DNA from 2 places in the Dorea sp. genome. Region 1 is predicted to be linked to the other one. Evidence: predicted binding sites of a transcription regulator. Region 1 holds the regulator's gene; the other holds the start of a gene.
The links. The regulator HrcA, encoded in region 1, represses chaperone genes, less so after heat shock. The targets are predictions, from matches to a motif close to TGTTAGCACTCNNNNNNNNNGAGTGCTAACA.
Positions count from the first base shown of each region.

Region 2: a site for HrcA is predicted at 2,385-2,415, ahead of htpG (molecular chaperone HtpG). Genes of this name have one in related genera too.

Region 1 is NZ_CDRRQK010000012.1:24,576-28,775, reverse strand. It holds gene dnaK (molecular chaperone DnaK) at 1-1,365, opposite strand, end outside; gene grpE (nucleotide exchange factor GrpE) at 1,422-2,021, opposite strand; gene hrcA (heat-inducible transcriptional repressor HrcA) at 2,058-3,113, opposite strand; gene ACWJAF_RS07105 (glycoside hydrolase family 3 protein) at 3,361-4,200, opposite strand, start outside.
Region 2 is NZ_CDRRQK010000013.1:17,115-21,314, reverse strand. It holds gene ACWJAF_RS07455 (FtsX-like permease family protein) at 1-2,278, shown strand, start outside; gene htpG (molecular chaperone HtpG) at 2,572-4,200, shown strand, end outside.

The sequences.
Region 1 (4,200 bases):
ACCATTTGCATCGATATCGAATGTAACTTCGATCTGTGGGATTCCACGTGGAGCTGGTGCAATTCCGTCCAGTCTGAACTGTCCGAGGGATTTGTTATCTCTTGCGAACTGTCTTTCTCCCTGTACTACGTTGATATCAACGGCTGTCTGGTTATCAGCGGCTGTAGAGAAGATCTGGCTCTTCTTTGTAGGAATTGTTGTATTTCTCTCGATCAGACGAGTAGCTACACCACCCATTGTCTCGATAGACAGTGACAGTGGAGTTACATCCAGAAGAAGGATGTCGCCAGCGCCTGTATCTCCGGCAAGTTTACCACCCTGAACAGATGCTCCAAGTGCTACACACTCATCTGGGTTCAGAGATTTACTTGGCTCTTTACCTGTCAGACGTTTTACTTCTTCCTGTACTGCAGGGATACGTGTAGATCCACCAACTAACAGTACCTGACCAAGTTCAGAAGCTGTGATACCAGCGTCTGATAATGCTCTCTGTACCGGCTCAGATGTCTTCAGTACAAGATCATGTGTCAGTTCATCGAATTTAGCTCTTGTAAGGTTCATATCAAAATGTTTTGGACCTTCAGCTGTAGCTGTGATGAATGGAAGGTTAATGTTTGTTGTTGTTGCTGAAGAAAGCTCTTTTTTCGCTTTCTCAGCTGCTTCTTTTAATCTCTGAAGTGCCATCTTATCTGTAGATAAGTCAACACCTTCCTGTTTCTTGAACTCAGCGATCATATAATCTGTGATCTTCTGGTCGAAGTCATCTCCACCAAGTCTGTTGTTACCAGCTGTAGATAATACTTCGATAACTCCGTCACCGATCTCGATAACTGATACGTCGAATGTACCACCACCAAGGTCATATACCATGATCTTCTGTTCTTTTTCGTTGTCAAGACCATATGCAAGTGCTGCTGCTGTTGGCTCGTTGATGATACGTTTTACATCAAGACCAGCAATCTTACCAGCATCCTTTGTTGCCTGACGCTGAGCATCGTTGAAGTAAGCAGGTACTGTGATAACAGCTTCTGTTACTTTTTCTCCAAGGTATCCTTCTGCATCAGCTTTCAGCTTCTGAAGAATCATTGCTGAAATTTCCTGTGGAGAATATTTTTTATCTTCGATTGTTACTTTGTAATCAGATCCCATCTCTCTTTTAATAGAAGAGATTGTTCTCTCTGCATTTGTTACTGCCTGACGTTTTGCAGGTTCTCCGACAAGACGCTCACCTGTTTTTGTAAATGCAACTACAGATGGTGTTGTTCTTGCGCCTTCTGTATTAGCGATAACTGTTGGCTGTCCACCTTCCATTACGGCTACACAGCTGTTTGTTGTTCCTAAGTCAATACCTATAATTTTACCCATGATAAATTCCTCCTGTATTACTTTTATTTATTCTGAAAATTGTGAATATTTTGTTTTTAGTTTGCTACTTTTACCATGCTGTGTCTTACAACGGAATCACGGTATGTGTAGCCTTTCTGAAATTCTTCGGCAACTACATTTTCGCCAAAGTTTTCATCTTCTACATGCATCACTGCATTGTGGAAATTCGGATCAAACTGCTGTCCTACTGCTTCGATAGGCTTTACATCGATTCCTTCAAGCGTGGTAAGCAGATGTTTGTATACCTTTTCCATTCCCTGAACGAACGGATCTTCTTTTTCTTCTTCCTTTACTGCATCTAATCCTCTTTCGAAGTTATCTACAACCGGAAGGATCTTTTCTATGATATCTTTTGCTCCGACTTCGTACATCTGGGATTTTTCCTTTTCTGTACGTTTGCGGAAGTTATCAAACTCTGCCATCTGACGGGTAAGCTTATCTGTAAGCTCTTCTATCTTCTCGTCTTTTTTATCTTTCTTTTTACCAAATAATTTTTTGCCAGGTTTCTTTTCTGCTGTATCTTCTGCTTCTTCTGTATCTTCTTCAGAAGTTTCTGTTGTATCTTCTGTATCAGCCTCTGTTTCTTTTGCTTCAGCAGCAGATTTTTTAGCCTCTTCTACAGCTTCTTTTACCATATCTTCCTGGCTTTTTTCCTGCTTATTTTCCAAGGGTTATTCCACCTTTCTATCGTTCTTATGAAACATATGATCCAGTTCTGACTGGAGACGCTTCATAGATTTTAAAACATGTTCATAATCCATACGTTTCGGTCCGATAATTCCTATCGTTCCCTTCATACCGTCACCCAATTCATAAGTTGCAGTCACAACGCTGCAGTCTCTCATGGTCTGTACCGGAGTCTCATCTCCGATATATACCTGAATGCCGGTATTCTCATCTTGTGCCAGGGTCTGTGTTACCAGTTCGGATAACTGCTGTTTTTCTTCAAATGCACTGATAATCTCCTGTGCACTCTGGTTATCACTTAATTCTGGATATTTGAAAATGTTTGTCGCACCGCTTGTGTAAATCTGCATATCATCATCCAGATGAATTGCATCCGCAACTGCGTCCAGTACATATCCGACTACCTGACTGTGGATTCCTGCCTGCTCTTTTAATCTGGCGATCAGTCCCAGGTTGATTTCTTCGATCGACATACCGTTGAGCGTTGTATTCAGCAGCATATTTAATTTCAGCAGATTCTCATTACTGATTGGTTCGTCAATGTTGATGATCTTGTTCTTGATCACGTTGCCGCCCAGTACGATGACTGCAATCACCTGTTCCTCATCTACCATAGATAACTGGATGAACTTAATCTTATTCGAATTGTTCATCGGAGTGGAAACCATTGTCGCATAATTCGTATTCGTTGCGAGAACTTTTGCTGCCTGCTTTAAAAGTTGATCCATCTTGTCTGCTTTATCAAGCATCTGTTCCTGCATCTCATTTAATTCCTGCTCTTTTTCCTCCATCAGCATATCTACATAGAGCCTGTATCCTTTGTCCGAAGGAATACGTCCTGCCGACGTATGAGGCTGGATGATATATCCCATCTCTTCCAGATCTGCCATCTCGTTACGGATTGTTGCTGAACTTAAATTCAGATCCGTGTATTTGGAAATTGTTCTGGAACCGACCGGTTCTCCTGTCTCCAGATAATTCTGGATGATTGCATGAAGTATTTTCAGTTTTCTTTCACTTAGTTCTTCATGATTTATCACCGGTACCTCCTCCTTTCGGTTTCTCAGGTTATTAGCACTCTTTTTATCTGAGTGCTAACACCTTTCGACTATTAAGATAGCACTCCCACATATTTTTGTCAACACTGTTTAGATATTTTTTACATTTTCATATGAATGCTTTCATACACGAAAAAAACAGGCCGGCTCTATATAATAGATTGCCTGCCTGTTTTCTATATAGTTATGTATGCAAGAGAAGCTGCCAGTGGAAGATTCTTTTGTATTTTTATACTGTCTTCAACGCAATTCCAAGAATATGTTTTGCGCACCTCTGAAGATCTGCCTTGGTAATTCCGCCGCCATTCTTCACAGCTTCTACGATATCCTCTACATTCTTCCTGCATCCCGGCATCTGAAGATCATTTCCGACCTTGATACACTGTACACTGTCGGAATAACTGTATTTTCCACTTTCTGACACCATTCCAAGCGCCGACGTATCCTGGGATGTGTACCAGTCTGTCATAATAAGGCCTTCAAATCCCCATTCATCACGTGCTACATTCTGAAGCATATCATAATGATTCGCTGCATGTGTTCCATTGATCAGATTATAAGATGTCATAATCGCATATGGCTGTGCTGTCTTAACTGCGATTTCAAATCCCTTAAGATAGATCTCTCTTAACGCTCTCTCGCTGATATGCGCATTCGTAAACATCCGGTTATCTTCCTGGTTATTCGCTGCAAAATGCTTGATCGTCGTTCCATGTCCCGCATAAGACTGTACACCTTTTGTATCAGCTGCCGCACACAAACCGGTAAGAAGCGGATCTTCTGAATAATATTCAAAGTTTCGTCCACACAGTGGATTCCTGTGGATATTCATTCCAGGTGCAAGCCACAGATGAATATGGAAGCGTTCCATCTCTTCTCCTACAATTTCACCCATTCTCTGAATAAGCTCCACATCCCATGACTGCGCAAGCGTTGTTGCGATCGGGATTGCCGTACAATACTGATAATAATCCTGTGTTCCTTCCGGTAATTCTTTTGCAAACGGCGCAATCTCCATTCCAAACTGTTCTCCGCCCGGCAATTTATTACCTTCTTTATCCGTTTTAAA
Region 2 (4,200 bases), on a different contig from region 1:
ATTGAAGGCACAGGCAGCAGGCGCAGCCGGACAAATCGATGCACAGATTACTGAAGAAAAAGAAGAATCTGAAGCAGGCGCTGCGACAGATCAGATACAAGATGAAGAACAACAGCCAGGACAGAATGATAATGGCGGAACGGATGCCGGAAGTGGAAACGACCAAAATCAGGAGTTGTTACGAAGAATTCAGGCATTAGAACAACAGGCACAGGAAACAAAACAGACGCTGGAGGCGCAGGAGCAGGAATACCAGACGAAGAAGGCAGAACTAGAAACTGCAAAACAAAAGCTTACAAGCGGAAAAGCTGAACTTGATCAGGCAAAAGCAAAGTTAGATGCCAGTGAAGCACAGCTTGCAAAAGCAAAAGCGCAGATAACATCCGGTCAGAAACAGCTAGACGCCGGAAAAGCCGAACTGCAGACACAGGAACAGGCATTGCAAACAGGCGAAGCGGAAATTGCCGAGAACGAAGCAAAACTTGCAGATGCCAGAAAAGAATACGAGGACGGGAAGAAGACATCCGAAGAAGAAATCGCAAAAGGCGAGAAAAAACTTGCAGATGCCAGAAAGCAAATCCAGAAGATAAAGAATCCAAAATGGTATGTATATAATAGAAGCACTCTGGTCGAATATGATGGATTTGGAGAAAATGCGAACCGTATGCGGGCAATTGGAAAGGTATTCCCGGTAATGTTCTTCCTGGTTGCGGCGCTTATTAGTCTGACCGGCATGACACGTATGGTAGAAGAACAGAGAATCGAGATCGGTACGATGAAAGCACTGGGCTACGGTAACTTTTCCATTGCGTCAAAATATCTCGGCTATGCACTTCTTGCAACGGCGGGAGGCAGCGTCATCGGAGTGCTGGTTGGAGAGAAGGTTCTTCCCTTTATTATAATCTATGCCTATGAGATCATGTACCCACACATTCCAAAGATCTATGTGCCATATCATATGAGTTACGCAGTGATGGCATCAGCGGCTTCAATCGTATGTACGATGGGAGCAACACTTGCATCATGCTATAAAGAACTGGCAGCGGAACCGGCAGTGCTCATGCGTCCGCCTGCACCGAAAAAAGGAAGACGCGTATTCTTAGAACGGATCGGGTTCATCTGGAAACGGATGAATTTTACATGGAAATCAACCATCCGGAATCTGATGCGCTATAAAAAACGTTTTTTCATGACCATATTCGGAATCGGCGGCTGTATGGCACTTATGTTAGTCGGATATGGAGTGAAAGATTCCGTATATGAAATCGCAGATATCCAATACGATGAGATCCAACTGTATGACGGACACATTTTTTATAAAGATGGCGTGACAAAGACCGATAAGAAAGAATTGAAAGATTATCTGAAAAAAGATCAGGATATTCAGACATTCATGGATGCGGACATGCGCAGTGTGACAGCGTCTAAGGGAAGCAAAAAGAGAAGCGTATATCAGTGTGTTCTGGGAAATTCTAAAGATGCCGGTAAATATGTTGATTTTCATGACCGGAAGACGAAGGAATCATATAAGCTTACAGATAACGGAGTGATCGTAAGCGAAAAGACGGCAAAGCTTCTGAATGTAAAAGAAGGAGATACCATCCAGGTAAAAGCGGGAAATGAAAAAAGCGGAACGGTAAAAATTGCACATATCTGTGAGAATTATATGGGACATTACATATATTACACACCGGAATATTATAAGAAAGTATATGGAAAAGATGCAGACTACAACTGTATCATGTTCCGCACAAAAACAGGATATTCGGATGAACAGGTAAAAAAAGCAGGAGAAAAGATATTGGCGCAGGATCAGGTCTTAACGATTTCTTATCTGCATGATATCAAAGACCAGCTGGATGATATGCTGGCCAGTCTGAATCTGGTGATCATTGTTCTGATCGTTTCGGCCGGAATGCTGGCATTTGTTGTCCTTTATAACCTGAACAGCATCAACATTACGGAGCGGCAAAGAGAGCTTGCGACACTGAAAGTACTCGGTTTCTACGATATGGAAGTGGCAGAGTATGTATTTCGTGAAAATGTTCTGCTGACCCTGATCGGAGCGGTTGTGGGAATTGTATTTGGAAAGATACTGCATCAGTTTGTTATTCAGACGGTGGAAGTAGATGCTGCAATGTTCGGGCGGAATATCAATCTGCCAAGCTTTATCTACAGCTTTTTATTTACGATAGGCTTCTCGCTATTCGTAAACTGGGTGATGTATTTTAAATTAAAAAAGATCGATATGGTAGAATCGCTTAAGAGTATTGAATAATCAGACTGCAGTATATATGTAAATATCTAATCTGAAGGATAGTTGGAAAAAATGAATATAGGCTGAAGGATAAAAATTAATAATTGTTTTATAAACTTCACAGAATTATTAGCACTCTTTTTTAAAGAGTGCTAATTTTCTATTGACTTTTAAAATTTACAGTATTATCATATCTGTTAGAAAAATGAAATGCCAGATGTCAGGAAACTGTCCGCGATACAATAATCCGGGGACAGCACATATACCGGACATCATATGAATAATAAATTTAGAAGAAATAGGAGTGATTTACAATGGCAGCAAAGAAAGGTAGTTTGTCAATCAGCAGTGAAAACATTTTCCCAATTATTAAAAAATGGGTATATTCCGATCACGATATTTTCGCACGTGAATTAGTATCTAATGGATGCGATGCAATCACAAAGTTAAAGAAACTGGATATGATGGGGGAATATCAGTTACCGGATGATTACAAACCGGCAATCAAAGTAGAAGTAAATCCAGAAGAGAAAACTCTGAAATTCACAGATAACGGTCTTGGTATGACAGCCGATGAAGTAGAAGAATACATTACACAGATCGCATTTTCCGGAGCTACACAGTTCCTTGAAAAATATAAAGATAAAACAACAGAAGACGATATGATCGGACACTTTGGTCTTGGATTCTACTCAGCATTTATGGTAGCAGATGAAGTGCATATCGATACACTGTCTTACAAAGAAGGTGCAAAACCGGTACACTGGGTAAGCAATGGCGGAACAGAGTACGAGATGGAAGACGGCGACAAACAGGAAGTCGGATCTACTATGACTCTGTATCTTAATGAAGACAGCCTTGAGTTCGCTAACGAATACAGAATGAGAGAAGTACTTCAGAAATACTGTTCATTCATGCCAGTTGAGATCTTCCTTTCAAAGGCAAATGCAGAACCAGAATATGAAACTATCGATGAGGCAGACTTAAAAGATGATGATGAAGTCATCGAGCATATTCACGAAGATGCCAAGATGGAAGAAAAAGAAAATGAAAACGGCGAGAAAGAAATGGTGGAAGTAGAACCGGCCAAAGAAAAAGTAAAGATTAAAAAACGTCCGGTTTCATTAAGTGACATCCATCCACTGTGGACAAAACATCCAAATGAATGCAGCGATGAGGATTATCAGGAGTTCTACCGTAAAGTATTCATGGATTACAAAGAGCCACTGTTCTGGATCCACCTGAACATGGATTATCCATTTAACTTAAAGGGAATCCTGTACTTCCCAAGAATCAATACAGAGTATGATTCTATCGAAGGAACAATTAAGTTATATAATAACCAGGTATTTATCGCTGACAATATCAAAGAAGTTATCCCAGAGTATCTGATGGTATTAAAGGGAGTCATTGATTGTCCGGACCTGCCGCTTAATGTATCGCGTAGTGCACTGCAGAATGACGGATTTGTAAATAAAATTTCTGAATACATTTCTAAGAAAGTTGCAGATAAGCTTTCCGGAATGTGCAAGACAAAGAGAGAAGATTATGAAAAATACTGGGATAACATCAGTCCGTTTATCAAGTTTGGCTGCTTAAAAGATGAAAAATTCTGTGACAAGATGAAAGATGCAGTTCTGTTCAAGAACCTGGATCACAAATATCTGACACTGAAAGACTGTATCGAAGCAAATGGCGGAAAGGTAGAAGAACCAGAGGCTAAGACAGAGGAAGATAAAGCAGACGATCAGAATAAAGAAGATAAGACAATTATCTACTATGTAACAGATGAGATTCAGCAGAGCCAGTACATCAACATGTTCAAGAATCAGGGAATGGATGCTGTAATCCTGGGACATAATATTGATTCACCATTTATTACACAGTTAGAGCAGCGCAATCAGAACATCAAGTTCCAGAGAATCGATGCAGATGTAACAGAA